Regions from separate parts of the Pseudomonas sp. DTU12.1 genome, predicted to be linked through region 2. Evidence: predicted binding sites of a transcription regulator. Region 2 holds the regulator's gene; each other region holds the start of a gene.
What was found. Region 2 encodes sigma-54, which starts transcription at its own class of promoters, with help from an activator protein. Its sites were predicted from a motif close to ANTGGCATNNANNTTGCTNT; they were not measured.

Region 1 (3,121 bases), 560 kb from region 2:
CGGGACGCGGCATAAATGTCGCCGAACTCTGCCCGGGACGACTTGAAGCCGGTGGTCGCGACGTTGGCGATGTTGTTGCCGGTCACGTCCAGTTGTTTGTTGGCCGCATAGAGGCCGCTAAGGCCGATATTAAAAGACATGTTTCTCTCCTCTTGCCGTATTTAGCCGGCTCTATGTACCGATAGTCTGAATTTGCGACAGCTTGATGCTGCCCATGCCGCCAGAAAGATTGAGCAGCATTTCGCCGCCGGTCTGGCTCAAGGTCACGCTGGTGACCGTGGCCGGCAGCGAGGTTTTCAAGGCCACCGGATCACCGGCGTCATTCTTGGTGCTGGCCGCGAAGGTGTAGGAGCCAGAATCAAGCTGCTCGCCTGCTTCGTTCTTGCCGTCCCAGATAAAGTCCGACTTGCCGGCGCTCTGGGCGCCCAGATCGATGGTCTTGACCAGGTTGCCGTCCTTGTCGGTGACCTTGACGGTAACGTTGCCCACCGACGCACCCACGGCAACCGAGCCGGTAAAGCTCTTGCTGGTGTCGACCATGGCCTTGTTGGTTTCAATAATTACCGAACGCCCCACCAGCGACGAGGCTTGCAGCGCCTGCGACGACTTGTAGTTACCGGTGATGGTGTTCACCGAATCGTTCAAGGTGTTGATGCCTTCCAGGCTGCTGAACTGCGCCAGTTGCGCCACGAACGCGCCGTTGTCCTGGGGCGACAGCGGGTTCTGGTTCTTCAACTGGGTGACCAGCAGTTGCAGGAATGCATCCTTGCCCAGGGACTGGTTGCCCGAGGCCGCCTTGGCGGTATCGGCCAGGTTGCCCTGGCTGGACTTGGCATCCTTGACCTTGGAGTCGAACAGACTCTGGATCGTCGATTGACTCGACACATCGTTAGTGACGGACATTCTTTAGCGCCCCTTATCACTGACCGAGGGTCAGGACCTTCTGCATCATGGCTTTGGCGGTGTTCATCATTTCCGCGTTGGTCTGGAACGAACGACTGGCGGAAATCATGTCTGCCATTTCCTCGACCACGTTGACGTTGGGGTAGTACACGTAGCCCTTTTCGTTCGCGGCAGGATGATTGGGTTCGTAGCGCGCATCGAGGTTGCTCTGGTCTTCGACCACACCCAACACCTGTACGCCCTGGCCGGCAGCATCCTGGCTCTGGAACAACGAGTCGCTGCCGCCGTTCTGACCGGCCTGGAACATGGTGGCGAACACCGGATGCCGGGCGCGGTAGGTCTGGTCGATGCTCGACGAGACCGTCTCGGCGTTGGCAATGTTACTGGCGACCGTGTTCAGACGCGTGGTCTGGGCGCTCATGCCACTACCGGCAATATTGAAAACACTGGATAGAGACATGGCTTACTCTCCGCGCAGGGCTGACATCAGCCCTTTGAATTTGCTGTTGAGCAGGGTGAAGCTGGCCTGGAAGTTCACCGAGTTCTCGGCGTAGTTCGATTGCTCCAACTGCGCATCGACGGTGTTCTGGTCGATCGACGGCTGCATCGGCGTGCGATACATCAGCGACTCATCGCCACTGCTCAGGCCCTGCGCTTCGATATGACGGTTATTGGTCATGTTCAAGGCGAAGGAGCCGTTCTTGGTCTTGTCGCTCTGTGCGGCGAGCACGGCGGCAAAGTCCAGGTCCCGAGCCTTGTAGTTCGGGGTGTCGGCGTTGGCGATGTTGTTAGCCAGGACTTCGGCACGCTGGGCGCGGAAGCCCAGGGCCTGTTCGTGGATACCGAGCGCTTTATCGAAGCTGATGCTCATGGCGGAGACCTTTAGGGGCTGACCTGCTTTTCGTAACAGGGATATAGCAAGCGCCATGCCAGGTTTATCAAGCCCAATAAATCAAGGGGTTAAGTAGAGGTTGCCGCCGGCAATGGCGGAAAAGCGGCAAGCGCTTTCCGCGAAACGTCAGGAAAGCGGCAATGGGGAGTTGCCGCTTTCCAAGGTCTGACACAAAAAAATGTGGGAGCGGCGGTGCGACGGTTCGACTTGCTCGCGAAGGGCGCACTTCAGTGTGTCAGTCAGCTATCAACCAACTTCACTACCGCCTTCGCGAGCAAGCCCGCTCCCACACAAGCCCCACCCCAAATGTTGGGTGGGGTGTTATTTAGCCTGGTAGATAATACCGGGGCTGCACTGCACCATCTGGTAATGGTCCGGCAAGCCGTTCAACGCTTCGGACGCGCCGAGGAACAGATAGCCACCGCGCTTGAGCGTGCCGTGGATGCGCAGCAGGATGTCCTTCTTCACTTCAGCCGAGAAGTAGATCAATACGTTGCGGCAAAACACGATGTCGAACTTGCCGAGACTGGCGTAGCTGTCCAGCAGGTTGAACGAGCGGAACTCCACACGGCTCTTGATCGGCGCCTTGACCGCCCAGCGCCCGGCGCCCTTGGGGTCGAAGTAACGCTGCAGGCGCTCCTGGGACAGGCCGCGACCCAGGGCGAGGCTGTCGTATTCGCCGGTCTTGCAGTTGGTCAGCATGGTGCCGGACAAATCAGTGGCAACAATTTGCACACCCGCTTTCAACTGGCCCATGTTGGTCCGCTCGAACTCATCGATGGACATCGACAGCGAATAGGGTTCCTGCCCCGATGAACACGCCGCCGACCAGATGCGCAAGCGCTGGCCGGGGCTGGCCTTGATGGCCTCGGGCAATACCTTGTTCTTGAGCACCTCGAAGGGGTAGGTATCACGAAACCACAAGGTTTCGTTGGTGGTCATGGCATCGACCACCATCTCCTTCAACCCGCTGCGCGGTTGACCCTGGATGCGCTGCACCAACTCGCCCAGGGACTTGATGCCCTGCTGTTCCATCAATTTGTTGAGACGGCTTGATACCAGGTATTGCTTGTTTTCACCGAGCAATATGCCACAGGCTTTTTCCAGGAATACCCGGAACTGTTCGAAATCCAAATTACCCGTAGACAATGAAACCGCCTCTTAACTCGTGTGACCGCCAGGGAGAAAGCCCCTAGCCGTGATCTGCAGATTTGATCCGTTCAACGACCCGGGAAGCCAGGTCATCTGGACGGAATTTGGCCAGGAAGTCATCGGCACCGACCTTCTTGACCATTGCCTGGTTGAATACACCGGACAATGAAGTAT
Region 2 (3,121 bases):
GTCGAGCCGAGTTTTTCACGGGCAATCAGAGCCTCGTACACGTCTTGCATCACCAGTTCAGGCACTTCGCGGCTGATCAGGTTGGCAATCTGTTCGAGGGCTTTCTTTTTACTGCCGCCCGGCGCGTTCACGAGGGAACGGCCGGGGGTCAGGATGGTTTCAAGTCGAATCATGGGTGGGGAGTGTTAGCGGCCTGTGCCTTGAAGAAGGCTCTGCTGCTTTTCCTTATGCTTTTTGATTTGGCGATCCAGCTTGTCGGTCAGGTCGTCAATAGCGGCATACATATCTGCATGCTCTGCATTGGCGACTACTTCCCCGCCGGGTATACGCAAGGTGGCTTCGATTTTCTGCTTCAGCTTTTCGACAGACATGATGACTTGCACATTGGTGATCTTGTCGAAATGCCCCTCAATTCGTTTGAGTTTCTCGCTGATGTAGGCGCGCAGCGGTTCGGTCACTTCCAGTTGGTGTCCACTGATGTTGACTTGCATACAGCTTCTCCTTCGTTGCCAGTGCATAAAGCGGCGGGTAGGAATACCCGCCACTGGAACGCTGTGGCCCGCCCGTCACATCAACCGCTTACGCTCGCTGGAAGGCGCGATCCCAAGGGACTCGCGGTACTTGGCGACGGTTCGACGGGCGACCTGAATGCCTTGTGCCTCCAGTAAACCAGCGATCTTGCTGTCACTCAACGGCTTTTTCTGATTTTCCGCGGCAACCAGTTTTTTGATGATCGCGCGGATCGCCGTGGACGAGCATTCGCCGCCTTCGGAGGTGCTGACGTGGCTGGAGAAAAAGTATTTCAGCTCATATATACCCCGTGGGGTATGCATGAATTTCTGGGTGGTTACCCGGGAAATGGTCGACTCATGCATGCCAACGGCTTCGGCAATATCATGCAGTACCAACGGCTTCATCGCCTCGTCGCCGTACTCCAGGAAGCCGCGCTGATGCTCGACGATCTGGGTGGCTACCTTCATCAGGGTCTCGTTGCGGCTTTGCAGGCTCTTGATGAACCAGCGCGCTTCCTGCAACTGGTTGCGCATGAAGGTGTTGTCGGCACTGGTATCGGCCCGGCGCACGAACCCGGCGTATTGCGGGTTGACCCGCAGGCGTGGCACCGATTCCTGGTTCAGTTCCACCAGCCAGCGCTCGTTGTCCTTGCGCACGATCACGTCAGGCACGACATATTCGGCTTCGCTGGACTCGATCTGCGAGCCGGGGCGCGGGTTGAGGCTCTGTACCAGCTCGATGATCTGGCGCAGGTCATCTTCCTTGAGCTTCATGCGGCGCATCAACTGGCTGTAGTCGCGGCTGCCCAGCAGGTCGATGTAGTCGGTGACCAGGCGTTGGGCCTCGGTCAGCCACGGGGTCTTGGCGGGTAGCTGGCGCAGTTGCAGCAACAGGCACTCGCTGAGATTGCGCGCGCCAATGCCGGCAGGCTCGAACTGCTGGATGCGGTGCAGCACCGCTTCGATTTCGTCCAGCTCGATGTCCAGTTCCGGGTCGAAGGCCTCGAGGATTTCCTCAAGGGTCTCGTCCAGGTAGCCCTGATTATTGATGCAATCGATCAGGGTCACGGCGATCAGGCGATCGGTGTCGGACATCGGGGCAAGGTTCAGTTGCCACAGCAGATGGCTCTGCAGGCTCTCGCCAACGGAGGTGCGGGTGGTGAAGTCCCACTCGTCATCGTCGTTGCTGGGCAGGCTGCTGGCGCTGGTCTGGTAGACATCTTCCCAGGCCGTGTCCACGGGCAGTTCATTGGGAATGCGTTCGTTCCATTCGCCTTCTTCCAGGTTATCCACCGTGGGGGCGGCTTCCTGGTAGGACGGTTCCTGGACGTCGGGATTGGGTTTTTGCTCTATGTTGTCGGCCAGTGGGTCGGCATTATCGAAGTCGTCGCCTTCTTCCTGGCGTTCGAGCATCGGGTTGGACTCCAGGGCCTCCTGGATTTCCTGTTGCAGGTCCAGGGTCGACAATTGGAGCAGGCGGATGGCCTGTTGCAGCTGCGGTGTCATCGTCAGCTGCTGGCCCATTCTCAGGACTAGCGATGGTTTCATGGCAGGGGCTTAACACCTTATTCGCCGGCGCAATGCGCCATCCACGACAGGGCGCGTGAGCGCCAAACATAAGCAAATTATATGCCTGATATCGGGGGCTTTGCCTAGAGCGCGGTAACAATAAAAATAATGAGGTTTTTATTGACTCCCGCGCCCGATGGCGAATGTCCTGACATCACAGTGGTTACAGGCGGAACTCGTGCCCCAGATACACTTCCTTGACCAGTTCGTTGGCCAGGATGGTGGCGGAGTCGCCTTCGGCAATCAGTTGGCCGTCGTTTACGATGTAGGCGGTTTCACAGATATCCAGGGTCTCACGCACGTTGTGGTCGGTGATCAGCACGCCGATCCCCTTGGCCTTGAGGTGATGGATGATCTGCTTGATGTCGCCTACCGAAATCGGGTCGACACCGGCGAAGGGTTCGTCCAGCAGGATGAACTTCGGTGCAGTGGCCAGGGCGCGGGCGATTTCCACGCGACGACGTTCGCCGCCGGACAGGCTCATGCCGAGGTTGTCGCGAATGTGGTTGATGTGGAACTCCTGCAGCAGGCTTTCCAGCTCCTGGCGGCGCCCATCGCGATCCAGTTCCTTGCGGGTCTCAAGGATCGCCATGATGTTGTCGGACACTGACAGTTTGCGGAAGATCGACGCCTCCTGGGGGAGATAGCCGATACCGGCCCGTGCACGACCGTGCATTGGCTGGTGGCTCACGTCCAGGTCATCGATCAATACACGGCCCTGGTCTGCCTGGACCAGGCCGACAATCATGTAGAAACAGGTGGTCTTGCCGGCACCGTTGGGGCCAAGCAGGCCGACGATCTGGCCGCTGTCGATCGACAGGCTGACGTCGCGCACGACCTGACGGCTTTTATAGGCCTTGGCCAGATGCTGGGCTTTCAGGGTTGCCATTACTGGGCCTTCTTCTTCGGCTGGATAACCATGTCAATGCGCGGACGTGGCGCGGTGACCTTGGTGCCATTGGCGCGGCCAGCAGTGGCGATCTGCTTGACGGTGTCGTAGACGATTTTCTCGCCTTCGGTCGAGTTGCCGTCGCTGCTGA
Region 3 (3,121 bases), 1.4 Mb from region 2:
TGATTTCTTCTTCGCTTTTCAGGGCGATGTAGGCATCGATGAAGTCGTCGCTGAACACGCCGCCTTTGGTCAGGAACGCACGGCCCTTGTCCAGCTCTTCCAGGGCTTCTTTCAGGCTGCCGCACACTTGTGGGATTTCCTTGGCCTCTTCAGGCGGCAGGTCGTACAAGTTTTTGTCGGCGGCGTCGCCTGGGTGGATCTTGTTCTGGATGCCGTCCAGGCCAGCCATCAGCAGTGCAGCAAAACCCAGGTACGGGTTGGCTGCTGGATCCGGGAAGCGTGCTTCGATACGGCGAGCGCGAGGGCTGGACACGTAAGGAATACGGATCGAAGCGGAACGGTTGCGAGCCGAGTAGGCCAGCATCACTGGTGCTTCAAAACCTGGGACCAGACGCTTGTAGGAGTTGGTCGACGGGTTGGTGAAGCCGTTCAGGGCCTTACCGTGCTTGATGATGCCGCCGATGAAGTACAGGGCGGTGTCGGACAGGCCGGCATAACCTTCGCCAGCGAAGGTGTTCTTGCCATCTTTGGCGATGGACAGGTGAACGTGCATGCCCGAACCGTTATCGCCGTACAGTGGTTTAGGCATGAAGGTAGCGGTACGGCCGTAGGCCACTGCCACGTTGTGTACGCAGTACTTGAGGGTCTGTACTTCGTCAGCCTTGGCAACCAGGGTGTTGAACTTCACACCGATTTCGTTCTGGCCGGCAGTCGCCACTTCGTGGTGGTGAACTTCGATGACCAGGCCCATGTCTTCCATGGCGTTGCACATGGAGGTACGGATTTCGTGGTCGTGGTCGAACGGTGGTACTGGGAAGTAGCCGCCTTTGACGCCTGGACGGTGGCCATGGTTGCCGCCTTCCACGTCCTGGTCGGACATCCACGAACCCTGGTCGGAGAAGATCTTGAACATGGAGCCGGAGATGTCGGACTTGAACTTCACCTGGTCAAAGATGAAGAACTCAGGCTCAGGGCCCACGAATACGGTGTCACCGATACCGGTGGACTTCAGGTATTCCTCGGCACGCTTGGCGATCGCACGTGGGTCGCGGTCGTAGCCCTGCATGGTCGAAGGCTCGATCACGTCGCAGACGATGATCAGGGTTGGCTCTTCGGTGAACGGGTCGAGTACGGCGGTGGAGTCGTCCGGCATCAGGATCATGTCGGAGGCTTCGATGCCTTTCCAGCCAGCGATGGAGGAGCCGTCGAACATTTTGCCTTCTTCGAAGAAGGCGTCATCCAGCGCGTCGCGAGCCGGCATGGTCACGTGGTGCTGAGTGCCTTTGGTGTCCGTGAAGCGCAGATCAATCCATTTAACGTCATGATCTTTGATGAGTTGAACCGACTTCGACATAGTGTCCTCCGGGTGGCTTCGGGCTGGGGTAGTGGAGTAGCCCTTAGAATGTGGGTGATGCCGGCGCGGATAGTCCGCCATGGCAACCTGCCTCACAAGAGAGCAAATTGCATGCCAGTGCCCCGACATGGGTTTTTTGCCTCAAAATGGCCCCTATAAAGGTGCAAATCGTCGAAATGGCAAAAATCGCGCACTGCAATGTAGCGTAACTGCCTGTAAATGCACCTCTTTGGTGCGTCGCGTGCCGTTTGTATATTAACTGGTCAAACCTTGAGCGATTTCCGCTATAATCCGCGCCCCCCTTTTTCGGCTGGCCCTGCGCGCGCTGTTTCCATGAAATTAATCGTTAAAGTCTTCCCCGAGATCACCATCAAGAGCCGACCGGTACGGATGCGTTTCATCCGTCAATTGGCCAAGAATATCCGCGCCGTGCTCCGTGACCTGGACCCGGCCGTGGTGGTGAACGGTGTGTGGGACAACCTCGAGCTGGAAACCCGCGTCAGCGACCCTAAAGCCTTGAAAGATATGACCGAGCGCCTGAGCTGCATGCCGGGCATCGCGCATTTCCTGCAGGTCGACGAGTACCCGCTGGGCGACTTCGACGACATCACGCAAAAATGCAAACTGCACTTTGGCACCAGCCTTGAAGGCAAGATTTTTTCGGTGCGCTGCAAGCGTGCGGGCAAGCACCCGTTCAGCTCCATGGATGTCGAGAAATACGTCGGCAGCAAGCTGCGTCGCGAGTGTGGGGCCGCAGGAATCTCGCTGAAAGAGCCGCAAATCGAAGTACGTATCGAAATTCGCGACCAACGGTTGTTTGTGATCCACAGCCAGCACAACAGCATCGGTGGCTACCCGCTGGGTGCGCTGGAACAGACCCTGGTGCTGATGTCCGGCGGTTTCGACTCTACCGTGGCGGCCTACCAGATCATGCGCCGGGGCCTGATGAGCCACTTCTGCTTCTTTAACCTGGGCGGGCGTGCACACGAATTGGGCGTGATGGAAGTTGCGCACTATATCTGGAAGAAGTACGGCAGCTCCCAGCGCGTGCTGTTTGTCAGCGTACCGTTCGAGGAAGTCCTGGGAGAAATTCTCGGAAAAGTCGATAACGGTCATATGGGCGTCGTATTGAAGCGTATGATGTTGCGCGCAGCGTCGAAAATCGCCGACCGCCTGCAAATCGAAGCGCTGGTGACCGGCGAGGCGATTTCCCAGGTCTCCAGCCAGACGTTGCCGAACCTGTCCGTGATCGACTGCGTGACCGACAAGCTGGTATTGCGCCCGCTGATCGCCAGCCACAAGCAGGACATCATCGACCTGGCCAACGAAATCGGCACCGCTGATTTCGCCAAGCACATGCCAGAGTACTGCGGGGTCATCTCGGTGAACCCCAAGACCCATGCCAAGCGCTATCGCGTGGAGCATGAAGAGAAAGAATTCGACATGGCGATTCTGGAGCGAGCGCTCGAGAACGCCAAACTGGTGCCGATCGATCGAGTCATCGACGAATTGGGCCAGGACGTACAGATCGAAGAAGTCAGCGAAGCCCTGGCCGGTCAGATTGTCATCGACATCCGTCACCCGGATGCCGCTGAAGACGAGCCGCTGGAAATCGCTGGCATCGACGTGCAAACGCTGCCGTTCTATGCACTGAACGCGCGTTTCAAGGAACTGGATAACAGCCGTCAGTACCTGCTGTATTGCGACAAAGGCGTGATGAGTCGCCTGCATGCCCACCATTTGCTCAGTGAGGGATATGCCAATGTG

Region 1: flgB (flagellar basal body rod protein FlgB) is a predicted target of sigma-54. The motif match lies at 1,818-1,837, and genes of this name have one in related genera.
Region 3: glnA (glutamate--ammonia ligase) is a predicted target of sigma-54. The motif match lies at 1,454-1,473, and genes of this name have one in related genera.

The regions. Positions count from the first base shown of each region.
Region 1 is NZ_CP045254.1:4,553,068-4,556,188, forward strand. Features, by position in the region: gene flgE (flagellar hook protein FlgE) at 1-140, opposite strand, end outside; gene flgD (flagellar hook assembly protein FlgD) at 172-903, opposite strand; gene flgC (flagellar basal body rod protein FlgC) at 920-1,363, opposite strand; gene flgB (flagellar basal body rod protein FlgB) at 1,367-1,774, opposite strand; gene cheR (protein-glutamate O-methyltransferase CheR) at 2,117-2,944, opposite strand; gene GDV60_RS20045 (chemotaxis protein CheV) at 2,988-3,121, opposite strand, start outside.
Region 2 is NZ_CP045254.1:5,112,103-5,115,223, reverse strand. Features, by position in the region: gene ptsN (PTS IIA-like nitrogen regulatory protein PtsN) at 1-173, opposite strand, end outside; gene hpf (ribosome hibernation-promoting factor, HPF/YfiA family) at 186-491, opposite strand; gene GDV60_RS22600 (RNA polymerase factor sigma-54) at 567-2,060, opposite strand; gene lptB (LPS export ABC transporter ATP-binding protein) at 2,245-2,970, opposite strand; gene lptA (lipopolysaccharide transport periplasmic protein LptA) at 2,970-3,121, opposite strand, start outside.
Region 3 is NZ_CP045254.1:563,674-566,794, forward strand. Features, by position in the region: gene glnA (glutamate--ammonia ligase) at 1-1,354, opposite strand, end outside; gene thiI (tRNA uracil 4-sulfurtransferase ThiI) at 1,688-3,121, shown strand, end outside.